One region of the Bradyrhizobium sp. HKCCYLS3013 genome, then DNA from elsewhere that is predicted to be linked to it. Evidence: predicted binding sites of a transcription regulator. Region 1 holds the regulator's gene; each other region holds the start of a gene.
What was found. Region 1 encodes HrcA, which represses chaperone genes, less so after heat shock. Its sites were predicted from a motif close to GTTAGCACTCNCNNNNNGNGAGTGCTAAC; they were not measured.
Positions count from the first base shown of each region.

Region 2: groES (co-chaperone GroES) is a predicted target of HrcA. The motif match lies at 2,317-2,345, and genes of this name have one in related genera.
Region 3: groES (co-chaperone GroES) is a predicted target of HrcA. The motif match lies at 3,811-3,839, and genes of this name have one in related genera.

Region 1 is NZ_JBNPTK010000006.1:232,453-239,870, forward strand. Features, by position in the region: gene ACQR1F_RS13840 (hypothetical protein) at 1-714, shown strand, start outside; gene ACQR1F_RS13845 (hypothetical protein) at 913-1,848, shown strand; gene grpE (nucleotide exchange factor GrpE) at 1,990-2,610, opposite strand; gene hrcA (heat-inducible transcriptional repressor HrcA) at 2,741-3,829, opposite strand; gene rph (ribonuclease PH) at 4,004-4,717, shown strand; gene rdgB (RdgB/HAM1 family non-canonical purine NTP pyrophosphatase) at 4,714-5,358, shown strand; gene hemW (radical SAM family heme chaperone HemW) at 5,345-6,502, shown strand; gene ACQR1F_RS13875 (penicillin-binding protein activator) at 6,724-7,418, opposite strand, start outside.
Region 2 is NZ_JBNPTK010000004.1:270,825-278,242, forward strand. Features, by position in the region: gene ACQR1F_RS10210 (acyltransferase family protein) at 1-789, opposite strand, end outside; gene ACQR1F_RS10215 (cupin domain-containing protein) at 1,012-1,590, opposite strand; gene ACQR1F_RS10220 (usg protein) at 1,724-2,008, opposite strand; gene groES (co-chaperone GroES) at 2,389-2,703, shown strand; gene groL (chaperonin GroEL) at 2,851-4,491, shown strand; gene lepB (signal peptidase I) at 4,657-5,439, opposite strand; gene ACQR1F_RS10240 (RtcB family protein) at 5,598-6,941, opposite strand; gene ACQR1F_RS10245 (2OG-Fe(II) oxygenase) at 7,101-7,418, opposite strand, start outside.
Region 3 is NZ_JBNPTK010000010.1:48,488-55,905, forward strand. Features, by position in the region: gene ACQR1F_RS18775 (hypothetical protein) at 1-417, opposite strand, end outside; gene ACQR1F_RS18780 (Hsp20 family protein) at 508-957, opposite strand; gene ACQR1F_RS18785 (hypothetical protein) at 1,223-1,453, opposite strand; gene groL (chaperonin GroEL) at 1,719-3,341, opposite strand; gene groES (co-chaperone GroES) at 3,382-3,696, opposite strand; gene ACQR1F_RS18800 (trypsin-like peptidase domain-containing protein) at 3,919-5,013, shown strand; gene ACQR1F_RS18805 (diguanylate cyclase domain-containing protein) at 5,159-6,370, shown strand; gene ACQR1F_RS18810 (M20/M25/M40 family metallo-hydrolase) at 6,422-7,418, opposite strand, start outside.

The DNA.
Region 1 (7,418 bases):
ACCCTGCCGATGGGCCTGTGGCTTGCCGCAGCGATCACCATTCTCCTCCTCCAACGCCGGCAGCACGCGCGCGACGCGGCGTCTTTCACCACGCTGGCCGGATCGCTCGGATTCCTGGTGTCGTTCGTCGTGCAGCAGAAGGGCTGGGGCTATCACGCCTATCCCATGGTCGCGCTGGCGTTGCTCGCCGCCGGCCTCGCCGCGTCGGCGATCGACACCCGCCGCGACATGCGGCGCTGGCCGCAGGTCGCCACCGCTCTCGCCGGCGCCGTGCTGTTCGTGCAGACCTGCTTCTGGTTCAATGGCAGCGTCGACGTCCGGCAGATTGAAGCCCAGGTGGCGCGACTCGGGCCGCGACCGAGCATGCTGGTGCTCAGCGCGGCCGCGGTCATCGGCCACCCGATGGTGCGGACCCTCGGTGGCACCTGGATCTCGCGCCAGGAGGCGTTCTGGGTCCGGGAAATCGTCCGCCGATCGCAACAGGACGGAACCATCGATTCACAGACGGCGCAGCGGCTCGCGCCCTATGTGGAACGCGAACGCGCCGGGATCATCGCCGACTTCCGGAAGCAGCCGCCCGACGTCGTCCTGATCGACAATCAGAACAGCGACTGGGGCGATTGGGCGCGTTCCGACCCCGAGCTCAGGGCCCTGCTCGCGCCCTATGTGCTGGTACAGACCGTCGACGGCGTCGAAATCCTGAAGCGCGGCTAGCGCTGCACCATCCTGAATCCGCCTTTTGAGGCAAAATGTGCCCCGCCGGAGCGCGCCGACCGCCGCAGGCGATCAAAACCGCGCGCCCGGCCTGTTGCGGGGGGCGCAAAGCCGCTAAAAGCGTGCCCGCCGAAGACCACGCTGGCGAGGACCCCCGACCGCCTCGGCGCGCGGCCCCGGTCAACGAGGCAATGTTTGATGATGATCGTTCGACTCTTCACCGCGGCCACCCTGCTGATCTCGCTGCTGCACCCCGCATTGGCCACTGACGCCGTATTTCCGCCCGGCGTCCGCATCGGGCTCGCGCCGCTGGTCGGGCTCGCCAAGGCCAAGACGTTCTCCGGCTTCGAAACCGAGGACCAGAGCGTGAAGGTGCTGCTGACCGAACTGCCCGCCGCCGCCTATGGCGAGGTGAAGAACGCGTTTACCGCCAATCCCGCCGGGACCGGCAGCGTCAAGCCGGAGAGCATCGAGACCGCCGCCGGCACCGCCTACTATACCGTCGAGAACGGCCGCGATGGCAACACGCCGGTGCGGCGCTACTCGATGATCCTGCCCGGCAACGGCTTCTCCGGCTACGTGGCCGTGCAGATCCCGGAGACCGCGAGCCGGATCTACACCGACGATGCCGTGCGCCAGATGTTCGCCTCCGCCGTCGTCCGCAAGGACGTTCCGGTCGACGAGCAGCTCGCGATGATGCCGTTCAAGGTCACCGACCTCTCCGGGTTCAAGACCATCCGCACGCTCGGGCCGGGCGCCCTGATCCTGGCGGATGGCGAGGAGGACAAGGGCTTCGAGGCCGCGCCCTTCGTGGTGATCGGGCTGGTGGCCGGCGTGGCCCCGGAGGCGGGCGACCGCGCGCGTGTGGCGCAACAGGCGGCCACCACCATTCCGGGCGTCCGCGAAGCGCGCATCACGATGTCCGAGCCGATCCGCATCGACGGCCAGCCGGCCTATGAGACCCGGATCGACGCCACCAGCGGCAAGGACAATACGCCGGTGACGGTGGTGCAGTGGCTGCGCTTCGGCGGGCCGAACACGTTGCGGATCATCGGCAGCGCGCCGCGCGACCAGTGGTCGGCAGCCTTCCCGCGCTTCCGCGCCGTGCGCGACGGCATCCAGCCAAGAGGCTGAGCAGCTCGGCATCCGGACGCCGACTGCTTGCCGCAATACGAGCTGCAAATTCGCTGCGGGAAACAAGAAGCCACGGGCTTGCGGCCCGTGGCTTCTTCTTCGTTCGACAACAGGCCGCAGAACGCGTGCCGGTGCTCGCCGTCAGGCGGCGCTGTTCGACTGATCGTTGCTCGCCGCGGGCGCCGCCTTCGCGCCGCCCTTGGACACGCCGACCAGGGCGGGGCGCAGCACGCGCTCGCCGATCATGTAGCCGGCCTGCACGACCTGCACCACCGTGCCGGACGGCACCGACGGATCCGGGACTTCGTACATCGCCTGCTGGAAGTTGGGGTCGAACTTCTGTCCCGTCGGATCGAACTTCTTGACGCCGTTCTTCTCCAGCGTGTTGAGCAGCGAGCGCTCGGTGAGCTCGACGCCCTCGATCAGCGACTTCAGGCCCGCATCGGCATTGTCGCGCGTCTCGGCCGGCACTGCATCGAGCGCGCGCTGCAGATTGTCGGCGATGTCGAGCACGTCGCGTGCGAAGCCGGTGATGCCGTACATCCGCGCATCGGCGACCTCGCGGGCGGTCCGCTTGCGCAGATTCTCCATCTCCGCCAGCGTGCGCAGCATCTTGTCGCGCGCGTCGGCCGCCTCCTTGGCAAGGGCCTCTGCCGAGCCGGCCTCGGGATCATCGGGCATGATGTAGGGCTTGGAGACGACGGGTTCGCTGGCCTGCGCCGGGTTTTCCGGATCATTCTTATGCAGGTCGGGATCGGTCATGGACAGACTCGCAAGTTCGGCTGACGGGTTTGGGGATATGGGGCGGGATATCGTGCTTTGGGCGTCGAAAATCAAGCGCAGCCTGACCGGCCCGCCGGAGACGCCGTCCGCGGATTAACCATCTCACGCATCAGCCACCCAGCAGCCGGCTGACCAGGCGCGCGGCATAATCGACCGTCGGAATCACCCGGGCATAGTTGAGCCGGGTCGGACCGATGACGCCGAGCACGCCGACGATGCGACCCGTGGCGTCGGAATAGGGCGACACGATCGTCGACGAGCCCGACAGCGAGAACAGCTTGTTCTCCGAGCCGATGAAGATGCGGACACCTTCCGCGCTCTCCGCGCGCCCGAGCAGATCGACGACGCCGCGCTTGGTTTCGAGATCGTCGAACAGCCGCCGGACACGCTCGAGATCTTCGAGCGCATGCAGGTCCTCGAGCAGGTTGGCGTGGCCGCGCACGATGAGCTGCCGCTCGTCGCTGTCGCCGCCGGACCAGCTCGCGACGCCGGCGGCGATCACCTTCTGCGTCAGCTGGTCGAGCTCGGCACGGTCGTGCGCCAGCGCGGTCTCGAGTTCGAGCCGCGCTTCCGCCAGCGTCCGCCCTCTGATCCGGGCGTTGAGGAAATTGGACGCCTCGGTCAATGCCGAGGACGGCACGCCCGGCGGCAGGGTCAGGACCCGGTTCTCGACCTGTCCTTCCTCGCCGACCAGAACGACGAGCGCGCGCTCGGGCTCGAGCCTGACGAACTCGATGTGCTTCAGCCGGGTGTTGGATTTGGCGGTCAGAACCACGGCGGCGGCACGGGTCAGACCCGACAGCCGGGTCAGCGCTTCATCCAGCGCCGCCTCGACCGATTGCGCCCGGCCGACGGCCGCGAGCTGGCTCTGGATCGACTGCCGCTCGGCCTCCGTCATGTCGCCAACCTGCATCAGGGCGTCGACGAAGAAGCGCAGGCCGGCTTCGGTGGGCAGCCGGCCGGCCGAGGTGTGCGGCGCGTAGATCAGGCCGAGCTGCTCGAGATCGGCCATGACGTTGCGTACAGAGGCCGGCGACAGCGGAACCGCGATCAGCCGCGAAATGTTGCGCGAGCCGACCGGCTCGCCGGTCGCCAGATAGCTTTCGACGATCTGCCGGAAGATCTCGCGCGAGCGCTCGTTCAGCTGCGCCAGACCGGCCGGCGGTGTCATCAGGTTGATCGGATCGTGGTGGGCCACCAGATGCACTCCTCCCAGCTGCCTATAATGTGTCCATGCGGCGGCTCGGTGGCAAGCCGGTCATGAGGAGGGGGCTCCGGGAGCGACGGGCCCTTGATAAACCCTTGCCGCTGCCGGTCGCGGCTCCTACAAGGCCGTCAAACACCCTCTTTCGCCTCTTTCACGGAGAGAATCATGCGGCCGAGCCGCCGTGCACCGGATGAACTGCGGGCCGTGAGCCTGGAACGCGGCGTCGTCAAATACGCCGAGGGCTCCTGCCTGGTGAAGTTCGGCGACACCCATGTGCTGGTCACCGCCACGCTCGAGGACCGGCTGCCGCCCTGGCTCAAGGGCCAGGGACGCGGCTGGATCACCGCCGAATACGGCATGCTGCCACGCGCCACGTTGGAGCGAACCCGGCGCGAGGCCTCCGCCGGCAAGCAGACCGGCCGCACGGTCGAGATCCAGCGCCTGATCGGCCGCTCGCTGCGCACCGCGATCGACCTGGAAGCGCTCGGCGAGCGCCAGATCACGGTGGACTGCGACGTGCTGCAGGCCGATGGCGGCACGCGCACGGCGTCGATCACCGGCGCCTGGGTCGCGCTGGCCGACTGCATCAAGTGGATGAAGTCGCGCAACATGATCAAGACCGAGGTGCTGCGCGCCAACGTCGCCGCGATCTCCTGCGGTATCTACAACGGCACGCCGGTGCTCGATCTCGACTACGCTGAGGATTCCGAGGCGGAGACCGATGCCAATTTCGTCATGACCGGCGACGGCCGCATCATCGAGGTGCAGGGCACGGCGGAGAAGACGCCGTTCACCGAGGCCGAGTTCCTGGCGCTGATGGCGCTCGCCCGCAAGGGCGTCGCGCGGCTGGTCGACCTGCAGAAGATGGCGGTCGCGTGAACGGTCCGCACCGCAGGCTCACCGGTCGCATCGTCATCGCGACCCACAATCCCGGCAAGCTTGCCGAGATGCGCGAGCTGCTCGCCCCCCATGGCGTCGAGGCGGTGTCGGCCGGCGATCTCGGCCTGGGCGAGCCGGACGAGACCGGCGAGACCTTCCAGGCCAACGCCCGCATCAAGGCGGTCGCCGCGGCCAAGGCCGCGCAGCTTCCGGCCTTTGCCGACGATTCCGGCATCGTGGTTCACGCCCTCGACGGTGCGCCGGGGATCTATTCGGCGCGCTGGGCCGGACCGGACAAGGATTTCACCGGCGCGATGACGCGGATCGAGCGCCTGCTGCAGGAGCGCGGCGCCGCGGGTGCCGACCAGCGCGGCGCTCATTTCGTTTCGGCGCTGTGCGTGGCATGGCCGGACGGCCATGTCGAGGAGGTCGAGGCGCGGGTCGACGGCACGCTGGTCTGGCCGCCGCGCGGCACGGCCGGCTTCGGCTACGACCCGATGTTCCTGCCAGAAGGGCACGATCGCACGTTCGGCGAGATGACCAGCATCGAGAAGCACGGCCTGCCGCCGCTCGGCCTCGGCCTGTCGCACCGGGCGCGCGCCTTCGTGAAGCTCGCGGAGATCTGCCTTGACCAGCGCTGACAGCGAAGCGTTCGGCGTCTATGTGCACTGGCCGTTCTGCCTGTCGAAATGTCCGTATTGCGACTTCAACAGCCATGTCCGGCATGCGGCCATCGACCAGGAGCGCTACGCCCGCGCCTTCGCCCAGGAGATCGCGACCACCGCCGCCCGCATTGGGCCGCGCACCGTCAGCTCGATCTTTCTCGGCGGCGGCACGCCGTCGCTGATGCAGCCGCAGACAGTCGGCGCGATTCTCGACGCGATCGGCCGGCACTGGCATGTCGCCGCTGACGTCGAGGTGTCGCTGGAAGCCAATCCGACCAGCGTCGAGGCGACGCGCTTTGCCGGCTACCGCACTGCCGGCGTCAACCGCGTCTCGCTCGGCGTCCAGGCGATGGACGATGCCTCGCTGAAAATGCTGGGACGCCTGCACACCGCCGAAGAGGCGATGAAGGCAGTCGCGATCGCGCGCCATGCGTTCGACCGTTATTCATTCGATCTGATCTACGCCCGGCCCGACCAGACGCCGGCGATGTGGACCGAGGAGCTGACGCGCGCGATCGGCGAGGCAGCCGAGCATTTGTCGCTGTATCAACTGACCATCGAGGAAGGCACGCCATTCTTCGGCCTGCATGCCGCGGGCAAGCTGAAGACGCCGGATGAAGGCTTGGCGCGCACCTTGTACGACGTCACGCAGGAGATCTGTGGCCGTCACGGACTGCCGGCCTACGAGATCTCCAATCATGCCCGCCCGGGCGCGGAGTGCCGGCACAACCTGCTCTATTGGCGTGGCCAGGAATATGCCGGCATCGGTCCCGGCGCCCATGGCCGTCTCGACATCGCCGGCATCAGACACGCGACCGCAACCGACAAGCGGCCCGAGGCTTGGCTGATGCGGGTCGAGTCCAACGGTCACGGTGTGATGACCGACGACGAGCTCAATCGCGAGGAGCGCGCCGACGAATTCCTGCTGATGGGGCTGCGACTGGCCGAGGGCATCGACCCGCAGCGCTACGCGAGGATCTCCGGCCGCGCGCTCGATCCGCGCCGCATCGCGCTGCTGCGCGAGGAGGGCGCCATCGCGGTCGATCCGGACGGGCGGCTGCGCGTGACCCAGGACGGCTTTCCGGTGCTCGACGCGGTCGTCGCCGACCTCGCCGCCTGAGCTTTGCATGAGGATGCTGCGCGTGATGCAGCGGCGGTTTCGGCGCTAACCCTCGTGGTGAGGAGCGCCGCAGGCGCTCGAACCATGAGGCCCGTGCCGGGGCCTCGCCCTTCGAGACGCGCGCCTTCGGCGGGCTCCTCAGGGTGAGGGGAAGCAGCCTTCTATAAGGCGCGACATCGCGGCGACCGCTCTGACCCGCCGAACAAGCCGCGCTGGACGATCTAAGTCGCGCTGAAACTCTTCGGTGCGCCGGCGACAGCCTGTCCGCCCCCCGAACCGACACGCATCACGGCAAGCCCGCGCTCATTGGTGCCGTCGCTGCGGAACCGGAACAGGCCGTCGATGCCGGCGAAGCCGGAGGCATTGGTCAGGACATCGGGCGCGAAACGCTGGTTGCCCTGGGTGCGCGCCAGCGCGGCCACGAGCGCCACCGCATCATAGGCGAGGGTCGCGGTGCGTACGGGATCGCCGCCGAATCGCGTCCGGTAGCGTCCGGCGAAAGCGCGGAAGCCGGACGGATCCGGCGCGGCATAGAGGCCGCCCTGCAGGCTGGCGCTGGCATAGACGCGCGGATTGTCCCACAGCCCGGTGCCGAGCAGCTGGATGTTGCGCAGATTGGCGCCGGCAGCGGTCAGCGCATCGGCCGTCGCCGCGACCGATTCGCCGTCGTCGGCCAGCAGCAGCGCATCGGCGCCGCCGAGCGCCTGCGCCACCGTGCGCGCCGGCCCGGTGCGGTCGCCGGAATATTTCTCGAATGCCACGATGCGTCCGCCGCGGCGGCTGACCGCAGTCTTGAACGCCCCCTCGACGACGGTGCCATAGGCATTGTCGGGCAGCAGCGCCGCGAACGAGCGTTTGCCGACGCTGGCGGAATATTCGACGATGCGGCTCGCATCGGACTCCGGCAGGAAGCTGA
Region 2 (7,418 bases), on a different contig from region 1:
GGGGAAGCCCGGTCCGGGGCGCAGCGCCAGGATCGGCACCGCCATCAGCAGCAGCGACAGCGCGCGGGCGCCGCGCTGAACGAGACCCGGCCGCGGCGCGGGAAGGCCGGATATCGCGACCAGGCTGCCGAGCAGGAATTCCCAGGCGCGCGGCGGGCTGAGGAAGAACGCGCTCGCGGACGCGCCGCCGCGCATCAGCATCAGGCCGAGCGCGAACGAGCCTGTGGCAAGCAGCGCGAGAGTGACCGGCAGCGCGAGCCTGTGGCCGCGCGCCAGCCGCAGCACGGCCCAGACCACCACGGGCAGCACCAGATAGAACTGCTCTTCGACCGCCAGCGACCAGGTATGCAGCAGCGGCTTCTCGACCGCCGCGTGGTCAAAATAGCCGGACTGCAGCCAGAAGAAGATGTTCGAGGTGAAGGTGACGACGGCGGCCGCGGAACGGAGGAACTCGGCGCGCTCGGAGCCCAGCATGTCCTGCGACGCCGGGAGCGCCGCGAACGCCACCATGGCGTAGAGCGCCGGCAGCAGCCGCCGCACCCTCCGCTCGTAGAATTGTGCGAACGAGAAGCGGCCCTGCGCCATCTCTGCCGCGATGATGCCGGTGATCAGGTATCCTGAGATGACGAAGAAGATGTCGACGCCGACGAAGCCACCGAAGATCGCCGGCGCCTCGAAATGGAATGCGACGACGGAGAGCACCGCAATGGCGCGCAGCCAGTCGATGTCCTCGCGATGGCCTGCACCTGAAGCCGAGCCGGCGCCCGCGTTGGCGATGCGAGGCTGCATCGATGCACGCGTGCGAGGCGCGCACGCAATGGTCGGAGCGAACTGGACGACGAAGCGCGGCAACGGGACGGGTACGCCTTTACGCAAGCCCGCGACGAACACGTCTGACGGATTCGTCGCCGGCCCATCCGTCCCAATGACGCGAGACCGGATGTCAACACACACGCGCGATGGGACCGCCGTCCACCGCGTCGCGGATGTTTCCATCCATTTCTGTCGGCTTTACGTCGACAGTTCGACGGTTTTGAAGTCGGCCGGCAGGATCACCTCGAGCAGCTCGACGTCGTCGGAATAGTCGAGGATCATGTGGCGGATCTTCGGCGGCTGGGTCCAGCAGCTGCCCTCCTTCATCAGCGTCTCGCCGACGCCTTCGAGGTAGCTCTTCACCCAGCCCTTGAGCACATAGACCATCTGGAAGTCGATCGCATGGGTGTGCAGCTTGGAGACTTCCTGCGGATTGCACGGTGGCAGCATGCGGATGACATGCGCGCGCGCCAGGCCGTGCGTCGCGTCGGCGATGCCGAGGTCGCGATAATGCGCATAGGCGCGCAGGCCGTCGGCCCTGAAATCCTCCTCGCGGTGATGGCTGATCGCGACCTTCTGCTTGCGCCGGCGCGGCGCCGGCGCTGGCCGCCCCTTGCTCACGAGCGCCTTGCGCGCGGACGGTGCAGCCGCCCTGCCTGGCTTGGCGGCTGTCTTGGCGGCAGTCTTCGCCGTCGGCCTTGTCTTTGCGACCTTACGCGGCGCAGCCTTCGCGGCGGCGCGTGATGATGATGTGGTGCTGCGGCTCTTCTTGGCCATGGCGCTCTCCCTGCGAGTCCTCGGGTCAGAGGCTATCACAATTGGGGGGACTCGGCAGAGCTCCAACAAAGGTCGTCATTCCGGGGCGTGCGCAGCACGAGCCCGGAATGACACCGATGGCGGGGTTGTCAGCTCAATGCAGCACGAACACGCCGTCGACGGCGCGCAGCTCGGCGGGCTTGATCAGCTTGGAATGCGCCACGGTGACCGAGTACAGCGGGCCCTCGATCTTCTCCTCCCAGAACGCCAGGAAGTCCTGCAGCGCAGGGAATTTCGGAAACAGGTCGTAGTTCTGCCAGACATAGGTCTGCAGCAGCGAGCGATGGTCCGGCATCCGATACAGGATCTGCGCGGTCGTCAGCCCGTAACCCAGCACCTGTTTCCGAAAGTCCTCGGAAACCTCAACCCTCGACACCATGCCAACCTCCGTTTCTGGAGCGCATGTCCGTGTGGCCGACCGGGGATGGAGCCACCCGGCAACGATGCGCTCACTGCCTAGAAATGTGACGCATGTCCTCAACCCATCTCAAGCTTAAATGTTTAACGACATGTTGAAAAATGCTGCATTAGCAGCCACTTAGCCCAGGTGCTAATACGGGGTTTCGCGGTTCGTTCCGCCTCCGTTAACGCTGTCGGAACGCTTTGGCAGAGCCCGCGATCGACTGCTAATTTTTCTGCTACAAGGCCTTGCCCGGCATAAAACTCTCCCCTAAATCCAGCCCGCGTGCTGGCACTCGCCGGCGCCGACTGCCAAATCTCCAGAAACTGACAATCGCTTCAATACCTTAGGAGGACTGTATGGCTTTCCGTCCGCTTCACGACCGCGTCGTGGTCAAGCGCATCGACGCCGAAGAGAAGACCGCTGGCGGCATCATCATCCCCGACTCGGCCAAGGAAAAGCCCTCGCAGGGCGAAGTGATCGCGGTGGGCCCCGGCGCCCGCGACGAGAGCGGCAAGCTCGTCCCGCTCGACGTTCAGGTCGGTGACCGCGTGCTGTTCGGCAAGTGGTCGGGCACCGAGGTCAAGATCGACGGCCAGGAGCTGCTCATCATGAAGGAGAGCGACATCATGGGCGTGCTCACCGACACCGCGGCCAAGAAGAAGGCCGCCTAAGCGCCGTTGCCCCTCATCCTGAGGAGCCGGCTTGAGCCGGCGTCTCGAAGGATGAGGCCCCAACCACCTCCTCATCTCGTCCTTCGAGACGCCCGCTGCGCGGGCTCCTCAGGACGAGGATCTCGATCAAAACCAGGGAAACCCAATATGTCAGCGAAAGACGTAAAGTTCGGCGTCGAAGCCCGCGACCGCATGCTGCGCGGCGTGGACATTCTCGCCAATGCCGTGAAGGTCACGCTCGGTCCGAAGGGCCGCAACGTCGTCCTCGACAAGTCGTTCGGCGCGCCGCGCATCACCAAGGACGGCGTCACCGTCGCCAAGGAGATCGAGCTCGACGACAAGTTCGAGAACATGGGCGCGCAGATGGTGCGCGAAGTCGCCTCGAAGTCCGCTGACGCGGCCGGCGACGGCACCACCACCGCGACCGTGCTGGCCCAGGCCATCGTCCGCGAAGGCGCCAAGGCGGTTGCCGCCGGCATGAACCCGATGGATCTGAAGCGCGGCATCGACCTCGCGGTCGAGGCGGTCGTCGCCGATCTCGTCAAGAACTCCAAGAAGGTCACGTCGAACGACGAGATCGCCCAGGTCGGCACCATCTCCGCCAACGGCGACTCCGAGATCGGCAAGTTCCTCGCCGACGCCATGAAGAAGGTCGGCAACGAGGGTGTCATCACCGTCGAGGAAGCCAAGTCGCTCGAGACCGAGCTCGACGTCGTCGAGGGCATGCAGTTCGATCGCGGCTACATCTCGCCCTACTTCGTCACCAACGCCGACAAGATGCGCGTCGAGATGGACGACGCCTACATTCTCATCAACGAGAAGAAGCTGTCGTCGCTGAACGAGCTGCTGCCGCTGCTCGAGGCCGTGGTGCAGACCGGCAAGCCGCTGGTCATCGTCGCCGAGGACGTCGAGGGCGAGGCTCTGGCCACGCTCGTCGTCAACCGTCTGCGTGGCGGCCTGAAGGTCGCTGCCGTCAAGGCGCCGGGCTTCGGCGATCGCCGCAAGGCCATGCTGCAGGACATCGCGATCCTGACCGGCGGCCAGGCGATCTCGGAAGACCTCGGCATCAAGCTCGAGAACGTCAACCTCTCCATGCTCGGCCGCGCCAAGAAGGTGATGATCGACAAGGAGAACACCACGATCGTCAACGGCGCCGGCAAGAAGGCCGACATCGAGGCGCGCGTTCAGCAGATCAAGGCGCAGATCGAGGAGACCACCTCGGACTACGACCGTGAGAAGCTGCAGGAGCGTCTGGCCAAGCTCGCGGGCGGCGTCGCGGTGATCCGCGTCGGCGGCGCGACCGAGGTCGAGGTGAAGGAGCGCAAGGATCGCGTGGATGACGCGATGCATGCGACCCGCGCGGCTGTCGAGGAAGGCATCCTGCCGGGCGGCGGCGTCGCCCTGCTCCGTGCCTCCGAGCAGCTCAAGGGCGTCCGCGCCAAGAACGAGGACCAGAAGACCGGCATCGAGATCGTCCGCAAGGCGCTCTCCGCCCCGGCCCGCCAGATCGCCATCAACGCGGGCGAGGACGGCTCGGTCATCGTCGGCAAGATCCTCGAGAAGGAGCAGTATGCGTACGGCTTCGACTCGCAGTCGGGCGACTACGTGAACATGGTCTCCAAGGGCATCATCGATCCGACCAAGGTCGTGCGCGCCGCGATCCAGAACGCAGCGTCCGTGGCCGGCCTGCTGATCACCACCGAGGCGATGGTCGCCGAGCTGCCGAAGAAGAACGCCGGCGGCCCCGCGATGCCTCCGGGCGGCGGCATGGGCGGCATGGACTTCTAAGTCCGGCCTCCTCGCGAAGATACCAAGGGCGCGGCGAAAGCCGCGCCCTTTTCTTTGCTCAGAGCGTAGCCCGCATGAGCGAAGCGATATCCGGGGTCTCGAGAACCAGAGTCGGCAGTGCCGCTCGTCGCTTCGCTCGTGCGGGCTACGACATCCGCGACCGGCCTACCTCACCATCGTCCCGATCCGCTCGAAGCGGATGCGGCCGGGCCTGCCTTTGCCGGCACCGGCGGCCGAAAAGAAGATCATGGCGGCGCGGCCGATGACGTTCTCGATCGGCACATAGCCGATCTGGGACAGCACGCGGCTGTCGGTCGAGTTGTCACGGTTGTCGCCGAGCATGAACAGCCGGCCGGGCGGCACGACGAAGACATTGGTGTTGTCGAAGAAGCCGTTGCTGACGCAATCCAGCGTCTCGTAGCTCACGCCATTCGGCAAGGTCTCGCGCCAGCGCTTGACGCGCTCGGTCGCATCGCCCCCGCAGGCCGCCTCTCCGGTCAGATCCTCGACCCGCTCGCGCGCGACGGCCGTATCGTTGATGTAGAGCACTCCGTCCTTCATCTGGACGCGATCGCCGGGCAGTCCGACGACGCGCTTGATATAGACGGTCGCATTGTCTTTCGGCAGGAAGAACGCGACGACATCGCCGCGCGCAGGCGTCGCACCCCAGATCCGCGCCGACGGCGGCAGCGACGAAGGCCATGACAACGGCCAAGTGAAGCGGCTGTAGCCATAGGGATATTTCGACACGAAGAAGATATCGCCGACGAGAAGCGTTGGAATGTTCGAGGATGAAGGAATGTTGAACGGCTGAAACAGAAAGGTGCGGATCAGCACCGGCGAAGCCAGCAGCAGGCAAAGAGCCACGAAGCCCGCGATGAAGATCGCTACGATCGCCCACCACGGCTCGCGCCTCGGCCCGGTCGCGCCCACCTCCAGGCTCGTCATCGCGTCTTCCCCCTCTTCACACCCTGAGGATGAGGGAAGGCCCGAGCCTGCGCAATCACCAAATGAACCGGAAGCCACGCGGCTGCCGATGATCTCCAGCCCCTGCCCATTCGTCAACGAGAGGCCGCCCGTGGGCGACCTCTCCCTGATCGTAGCTCTCACCGTCCCTTTCGCCACGGCGCGTCGGCTTCCCAGTCGCCGGCCATGATCGAGCCGTAAGGGATCACCTCGTCGATCACCTCGCCGAGCCCGTAGCGTGCGATCTGCGCCCGCACCGACGCGGCGTTCTTGTAGGCCTGCGGCAGCTCCGACAGATCGGGCTTGCCGCAATAGAAGCGCGCGTCGATGCCATCAGGCAGCTCGGGACGATTCTCGCGCAGAAAAGCCTTCCGCCCGAGATTGCGCCCGGCGCCATGTGGCGCGAAGCCGAGCGCGTCCTTGTTGTCCCGGTGCTTCAGGATCAGCACCGGCTCGGCCATGTTGAGCGGCACGATGGTGCGTCCGTCATCATCGGCCGAGAAGCCGGACCAGTTCGGCGTCGCCCCCTTGCCGTGATAGAACAGGCCGTCGCCCTTCTGGAAAACGAAGTTGTGCTCGTTCCAGAACCGGTCCGTGACGGCGTTGCCGAGCTTCGCCGCCGCGAGGTCATGGATCGCGTGGTGGTTGGCCCTGGTCCACAGCCGCGCCACCTGCAACGCCTCCCAATACGCCCGGCCGTCGTCGCTCGACGCCTTGATCCAGGCGCTGTGCTCCGGGACCTTCGGCGCGTGGATCGCGGTGTGCCGCTTCGCCACCGCCATGCCGCGCTTGTAGAGCTGCGCACCGAAGCCGCGCGAGCCGTGATGCGTCACCAGCGCCGCCTGACCGGTCGATTTGAGATGACCGACATAAGCGAAGTGGTTGCCGTCGCCCTGCGTGGCGAAGTGACCGATCGCGAAGCGCTCCAGCCCCTTCAAGAAGGGGTTGGCCTCGAACCCCGCCATCACCTCGTCGGGCGGCTGATGCAGCCGGTCGCGGCCGCCGGGACCGAAATGGGTCACCGCATTGACGGCATCGAGGATGCGCTTGGGATCGTCCTTGCGCGCGAACACGGTCACCGCCACCGAGCAGCAGATGTCGGAGGAGTGAAAGCCCGGATGGATCGCGTCCTCGCAGGCCACCACGCCGCCGACCGGAATGGTGCCGAGCGCCGTCCCCGACGGGCAGGCGTCCGGCATCACGGCGCCGGCCACGATGGTCGGCACCCGCATCAGGGCATCCATGTGCTGTGCGACCGCCGCGACGTTGGCGCGCTCGAGCTCGTTGTCGGCATCGATCAGCATCGCGAACGGCACGCCGTTGGTGCGCATCAAGGTCTCCACCGGCTGCAGCGCCTGCAGTGCCGCGAAGATCGCATCGTCGTTGGCGCCATCAGCGCGCATCGCATTCGCCGTCTCCAAGCCCTGCTTGAACCAGCGGCCGGGCTTGAAGCCCCAGGCGATCAGGGTGTTTCCGTCGATCATGGCACGTCTCGCATTTCATACAGGTCAGTTTGTAGCATCGGGCGGCGGCTGCGTTCATTGCCGGAACGATGCGCAGCCTGTAGCCCGGATGAGCGTAGCAACATCCGGGGTCTCAAGATCAGCAGTGATCAACCCGCACGTCGCTTGCGCTCATGCGGGCTACGCTGTCCGCCGATACATCACGTCGGTTCGCAACACGTATTTGCGGCGCTGCGTGACAGGATCGCCGCGATGCATGATGGGATGATGGAACAGCAGCGCCATCCCTTTTTCCGGTGCGATGCGCAACGGACCATCCGGCATCAGACCGGTGTCGTCGCAGAACGACGTCGTGCCGCCTCCAAAATCATCGTTCAAATAGACCATGAAGGTGAATTGGCTGCGCTCACCATCGTCACGCTCGAAATGCCCGTCACGATGCCATTCAAACTTCTGTCCGACGTCGTAGCGATAGATCCGCAGCCGCTCGTTCAGCCC
Region 3 (7,418 bases), on a different contig from region 1:
AAGCAGCTTGCGATAGCGCCGCACATTGGCCTCGCGCGAGAACCGCAGGCGGGCGGCGGGCCGCATCCTGCCGCTAGCGGTGCTGTCCATCGCAGCGCCATCGGCCTCGACATCGACACGCGGAACGATGCGCATGGCCGCCCCGCCGCGCGGGCGCGGCGGCTGGTCCTCGCGGTCGAGCTGACGCAGCGCGCCGAGCACATCGGCCAGATGCAGCGGCCTGGAGATGCCCGGAATCTTGCGCAGGCCCGGCTGCGACTCGACGGCATACATGTCCGACGCCCAGGACGACAGGATCAGCCGCTTCTCGGCCAGTGACAGCTTGCGATCGTTCAGCAGGTCGGCCGGCGACTCGTAGTGCGAGACCGGATGGAATCCGGCTCGGCCCGCGGTGATCGAAAAACGGTGCTCGCTCATGGCGTCTCTCCTCTTCCGCTCCTTTCACAAGAGACAGATGCTGCAAGGGCGCGGGCGACACGCCGCCCGCGCCGCAACTCGAACAAGGCGTCAGGCCGCCTTCTGCTGCGCGATCTTCTCGACCGGCGCCGTGCCGATGGCGATGCGGCGCGGCTTCATCGCCTCGGGAATCTCGCGCACGAGCTCGATCCGCAGCAGGCCGTTGTCGAACGCCGCGTTGGTCACCTGCACATAGTCGGCGAGATTGAACTGCCGCTTGAACGGCCGCGACGAGATGCCCTGATAGAGGTATTCGCGGGTCTCCTTGTCGCCCTTGCGTCCTTCCACCGTGAGCACGTTGTGCTCGGCGGTGATCGACAGCTCGTCCGGCGCGAACCCCGCCAGCGCCAGCGAAATCTGGTAGCGGTCGTCGCCGAGCCGCTCGATGTTGTACGGGGGATAGTTGTCCTCGACCGCGCGCTGGGTCTCGTCGAGCAGATCGAACAGACGGTCGAAACCGATGGTCGAACGCCACAGCGGAGAGAAGTCGTAGGTCCTCATAGCCAAGTCCTCCTGAGAGCAAGATGGATACGAAGGAGCGCCGAGCCGATGCGGACTTCAAAGTCCCGGAGATGTCTAAGTACCAAGAGACTTGGTACAAGAGACTTCTGAGTACCAGACAACCGGTCAGCGCCCAGATTTCGACCGGGCCCTGATGGCACCCGGCGCCGCCGAAGCGGCAGCAGACGAATTAGAACAACCGATATCCATTTCAAGAGGGGAAGATCGAATTTTTTGTCGTAGCCTTTTCGCGGCGCAACACCCGTCAGGCGGCCACGGCAGACAGCCGCTGCAGCCGCATCGTCGCCTCGCGGAGCACGCTGACCAGCCGGTCGCGCTCGCGCTGATCGATGTCACCGCGCGACAGCACGGCCTGGCAGTGTGCCACCACGCGCTGTTCGCTCTCGATCAGAAACCGTGTCAAGCGACGCGGATCGCCCATGCTCATGACGGAGGTCGGGTTGGGCGGCGGATGATCGTATTGCCAGGCTGGCATGATCGGGCCTGCGAGCTCGCGCTGCTGATGAGACCGGGCGGCGCGACAGCGCTCAACCACACCTCCCGTCGACCGTCGGTCCGTTCTCAGCCGGCTCACCGAATGCAATTGTGGCCGGTTGTGGACGGATTGCGGTCGTTGGCCTGATTGATAGCTGCGCGTTGTGGCCGATCCACGACCTCACGGGGCAGCGATCAGTTGTTTGTCGATATTTCTTTCGGGGAGCCGGGGGTGGCTGCGGCCAGCCGCCCCCGGCTGCATCGGATCAGAAGTCCATCGACGGCGCGGCCGCGGTGGCGTCGGCCTTCTTCGGCTTGTCCGCCACCAGCGCCTCGGTGGTGATCAGCAGCGAGGCGACCGAGGCCGCGTCCTGCAACGCGGTACGGACCACCTTGGCCGGGTCGATCACGCCGGCCTGCACCAGATCCTGGTACTCGCCGGTCGCGGCGTTGAAGCCCCAACCATAGGCATCCTTCTCCAGGAGCTTGCCGACCACCAGCGAGCCGTCCTCCCCGGCGTTCTGCACGATCTGCCGCACCGGCACCTGGATGGCGCGGCGGACGATGTCGACGCCGGCCTTCTGGTCGGCATTGGCGGTCTTGACGCCGTCGAGCACCTTGGTGGCGCGCAGCAGCGCCACGCCGCCGCCGGGCAGGATGCCCTCCTCCACCGCGGCGCGGGTGGCGTGCAGCGCATCGTCGACGCGGTCCTTGCGCTCCTTGACCTCGACCTCGGTGGCGCCGCCGACCCGGATCACCGCGACGCCGCCGGCGAGCTTGGCCAGCCGCTCCTGCAGCTTCTCGCGATCGTAGTCGGAGGTGGTCTCCTCGATCTGCAGCTTGATCTGCTGCGCGCGGGCCTCGATGTCCTTCCTGGCGCCGGCGCCGTCGACGATCGTGGTGTTCTCCTTGTCGATCACGACCTTCTTGGCGCGGCCGAGCATCGACAAGGTCACGTTCTCCAGCTTGATGCCGAGATCCTCCGAGATCGTCGTGCCACCGGTGAGGATCGCGATGTCCTCAAGCATGGCCTTGCGGCGATCGCCGAAGCCCGGCGCCTTGACGGCCGCGATCTTCAGGCCGCCACGCAGCTTGTTGACGACCAGGGTCGCCAGCGCCTCGCCCTCGACGTCTTCAGCCACGATCAGCAGCGGCTTGCCCGACTGCACCACGGCCTCGAGCAGCGGCAGCATGGTCTGCAAGCCCGACAGCTTCTTCTCGTGGATCAGGATGTAGGGATCCTCGAGCTCGACCCGCATCTTCTCGGAGTTGGTGACGAAGTACGGCGAGACATAGCCGCGGTCGAACTGCATGCCCTCGACCACTTCCAGCTCGGTATCGAGGCTCTTGGCCTCCTCGACCGTGATCACGCCCTCGTTGCCGACCTTCTGCATGGCCTCGGCGAGGAAACGCCCGATCTCATTGTCGCCATTGGCCGAGATGGTGCCGACCTGGGCGATCTCGTCGTTGCTGGTGATCTTCCTGGCGTGCGCCTTGAGGTCCGCGACGATCGCGTCGACGGCGAGATCAATGCCGCGCTTGAGATCCATCGGGTTCATGCCGGCGGCCACCGACTTGGCGCCCTCCTTCACGATGGCCTGGGCGAGCACGGTGGCGGTCGTGGTGCCGTCGCCGGCGAGATCGGCGGTCTTCGAGGCCACCTCGCGCACCATCTGCGCGCCCATGTTCTCGAACTTGTCCTCCAGCTCGATCTCCTTGGCGACCGTGACGCCGTCCTTGGTGATGCGCGGCGCGCCGAACGATTTCTCGATCACGACATTGCGGCCCTTGGGGCCGAGCGTGACCTTCACGGCATTGGCGAGGATGTCGACGCCGCGCAGCATGCGGTCGCGCGCGTCGGTGGAAAACTTCACGTCCTTGGCAGCCATGTTCGTCGTCTCCTTTCCTTCGATGACTGTCAGTTGGGGATCAGGCGGCCTTCTTCGCCGCGGCGGGCGCGTCGATGATGCCGAGCAGGTCGCTCTCCTTCATGATCAGGAGATCCTTGCCGTCGATCTTGACCTCGGTGCCCGACCACTTCGCGAACAACACGCGGTCTCCCGGCTTGACGCCGAGGGCGACCTGCTGCCCCTGCTCGTTCCGCGCCCCCGGACCCGCGGCAACGATCTCGCCCTCCTGCGGCTTCTCCTTCGCGGTGTCGGGAATGATGATGCCGCCCTTGGTCTTCTCCTCGGCATCGATGCGGCGCACGAGCACGCGGTCGTGCAATGGACGGAAATGCATGCACATCCTCCTTTACAGATCAGCGATGTCATAAGCCTCGGGTCCCATCAGGCCCCCGGGCGAGCAACGACCTAGGAAAGCCGAACTTTTCGTTCAAGAGGGTCACGCAAATTTTTTGGCACTCTCGGGGAACGATTGCCAGCCCGGCTCTTGAACCGGGCCGGCCGCCTTCCCAGCTCTGTCGTCGCCAAAAAATCCTGATCGCGCTTGTTGGGGATCACGATGCAGCTTCCGCCTTCTCTCCGGGCCGTCCTGGCGCCTGCCATCCTGCTTTGCCTGATGACCGGGCCTGCCTTGGCCCAAATTCCCGATCTCAAGCTCGGCCGGGTGCCGACGCTCGCGCCGCTGGTCAAGGAGGTGACGCCGGCCGTCGTCAACATCTCGGTCGAGGGCAAGGTCCGCCAGGACAATCCGCTCTATCAGGACCCGCTGTTTCGCGAGTTTTTCGACGTGCCGAAGCAGGTCGAGAAGCAGATCAGCGCCACCGGCTCCGGCGTCATCGTCGATGCGCAGCGCGGCTACGTGATGACGGCCAATCACGTCGTCGAGCACGTCACGACGGCGCAGATCCGCACCAAGGATGGCCGCAAATTCGCCGCCCGCCTGGTCGGGCGCGATCCCGCCACCGATATCGCGCTGCTGCAGATCAGGGACCCCATCGACCTCAAGGCGATCTCGCTTGGCGACAGTGACGCGCTCGAGGTCGGCGACTTCGTGATCGCCGTCGGCAACCCGTTCGGTCTCGGCCAGACCGTCACCTCGGGCCTCGTCAGCGCGCTCGGACGCACGGGCCTGGGCAAGCAGGGCTACGAGGATTTCATCCAGACCGACGCGGCGATCAATCCCGGCAATTCCGGCGGCGCGCTGATCAATCTGCGCGGCGAGCTGGTCGGCATCAACACCGCGATCATCTCGCCGGGCGGCGGCAATGTCGGCATCGGCTTCGCCGTCCCGATCAACATGGCGCGGCGGGTGATGGAGCAGCTCGTCGCCAACGGCCGGGTTGATCGCGGACGCATCGGCGTGACCCTGCTCGACCTCGACGCGCCGGCCGACGGCCGCATTCAAGGCGCGCGCGTCGCCGACGTCACCGTGGGCTCGCCGGCCGAACGCGCTGGATTGCGCAAGGGCGACATCATCGTGAAGGCGAACGACATGCCGGTGCGCAGCGCCACGCAGGTGCGCAACCTGATCGGCCTCACACCGGTCGGGCAGCGCGTCCGCCTCGTGTTCGAGCGCGACCGCGCGCTCGGCAATGCGACGGTGGAGGTCGCGCCAGTCGCCGAAGAACGTGCGCGTGCGCGGACTTCGGGCTGAGAATTCAACTTCAGTACGCTGTGAGCTGCGCATACCACGTGGAGTAAATTTTTACCGTGCATCAAGCATGCAGCGAGACGCCGATACCTCTCTAAATGCCTGTTAAGTGCCGTCGCGCTTATTGCAACCCCGCGGAGGTATTGAAATGCGGGGTGATGGTTTGTCGTTCAGTTTGCCACGCTGGCGCGTGACGCGCTGGCTGGCCGACCCGGGATATCCGGTGTCATCAGATATCCGCGGCGCATTGACCGGCGAGCTCTACGGCTGCTGGTCGGTGTTCGCCGGGGGCGCCATCAACACCGTCGCCGTTGCAGGAGCGCTTGCGCTGCGCACGCCGAGCCCGCTCTTCATCACCTGGTTCGTGCTCGAAGTCGCGGTCTGCCTGTCGCGTCTGGTCGTGATGATGATCGCCTACCGCCGCGCGCGCGAGCGGCTGGCGACGCCGACCGACATCCACATCCTGCTGTCGGTCGCCTGGAGCGCCAGCGTCGGCTTTGGCGTCGGCATCAGCCTCGCGTCCGGCGACTGGGTGGCCGCGTCACTGACCTGCATCTCATCGGCCGCCATGGTCGGCGGCATCTGCTTTCGCAATTTCAGCGCGCCGCGCCTCGTCGGCACGATGATCCTGTTCAGCATCGGCCCCGTGATCCCCGGCGTCGCGACGTCGCATGAGCCGCTGTTGTTCGCGATGTATCTGCAGATGCCGGTCTACTTCCTCGCCATGACCGGCGCGGCGTTCCGGCTCAACAGGATGCTGGTGGCGGTGATGCAGGCCAAACGCGAGAGCGACGAGCGGGCGCGGCTCGATCCGCTCACGGGACTGTCCAATCGCGCCGGCCTGATCGACGCGCTGCAGAGCAGGCTCGACGCCAGCGGCGATCGCAGCCTTGCTGTCCTGTATCTCGACCTCGATGGCTTCAAGCCGGTCAACGACACCTTCGGTCACGCCGCAGGCGACGAGCTGCTGAAGATCGTCGGCCGGATGCTGCGGCAGACCGCCTCTTCCGACGACGTCATCGCCCGGATCGGCGGCGACGAGTTCGTCGTGCTCGCCGGCGATCCTGCGGTCGACCACGCGCTGGCGCTCGGCGAGCGCATCATCGAGGTGATGACCGCGCCGATGGCCTTGCCGGGCGGCGCGCATGTCCAGATCGGCATCAGCATCGGCATCGCCGTCGCGCCCGAGCACGGCACCGATCCGGAAGCCCTGCTGTTCGCGGCGGACGCCGCATTGTATGAAGCGAAGTCGAGCGGCAAATCCTGCTGGCGGCTGGCCTCCGCCGAGGCCAATCTCGCAGCGCTGCGCAAGATCGCCGGCAGCGACCCGACCGCGAGCTCGGTCGCCAGCGCTGCGTGAGTTGCGCCTGGTGCAAACGACCAGCGCATCGCAGCCCGGATGAGCGCCTGGCTACCGTGGCATCTCCGCGAGCGCGGCGAGGATGCGGGCCCAGGAGCGGATGCCCTTGTGGTAGCTCTTCAGGTCGTATTTCTCATTCGGCGAATGAATGTTGTCGTCGTCGAGGCCGAAGCCGACCAGCAGTGAATCGAGACCGAGCGTCTTCTTGAAATCGGTGACGATCGGGATCGAGGCGCCCGAGCCCATCAGGATGGTCTCCTTGCCCCACTCCTCGGTCAGCGCCTGCTTGGCAGCCGCCAGCGGCTTCATGGTCCAGTCGAGCGCGATCGCAGCGCCCGCCGAATGATCGCCGAACTCGACCGAGCAGTCGCCGGGAATGCGCGCCGAGACGTAGTCGCGGAACGCCTTGCGGATCTTCAGCGGGTCCTGGCCCTCGACGAGGCGGAACGAGACCTTCGCATGCGCCAGCGACGGGATCACGGTCTTGGAGCCCTCGCCGATATAGCCGCCCCAGATGCCGTTGATGTCGCAGGTCGGTCGCGACGAGATCTGCTCGATCAGCAGACGATCCTTCTCGCCGGCGGGAATCGACAGGCCGATCGGCTTGAGAAAGCTCTCGGGCGTCAGGTTCAGCTTCTTCCACTGCTCCAGCACCTCAGGCGGAACGTCCTTCACGCCATCATAGAAGCCGGGAATGGTGATGCGGCCGTCGGCGTCGAACAGGCCGCCAAGCACTTCGGTCAGCACGCGGATCGGATTGCGCGCGCCGCCGCCGAACACGCCGGAATGCAGGTCGCGATTGGCGGCCTTGATCTTGATCTCCTCATAGAGCAGGCCGCGCAACGAGGTGGTGATCGCCGGCGTGTTCGGGTCCCACATGCCGGTGTCGCAGACCAGCGCGAAATCGGCCTTGAACTCGTCCTTGTTGGCCTCGAGGAACGGCACGAAGTTCTTGGAGCCGACCTCCTCCTCGCCTTCGATCAGCATGGTGATGTCGAGCGGCAGCGCGCCCGTCACCTTCTTCCAGGCGCGACAGGCCTCGACGAAG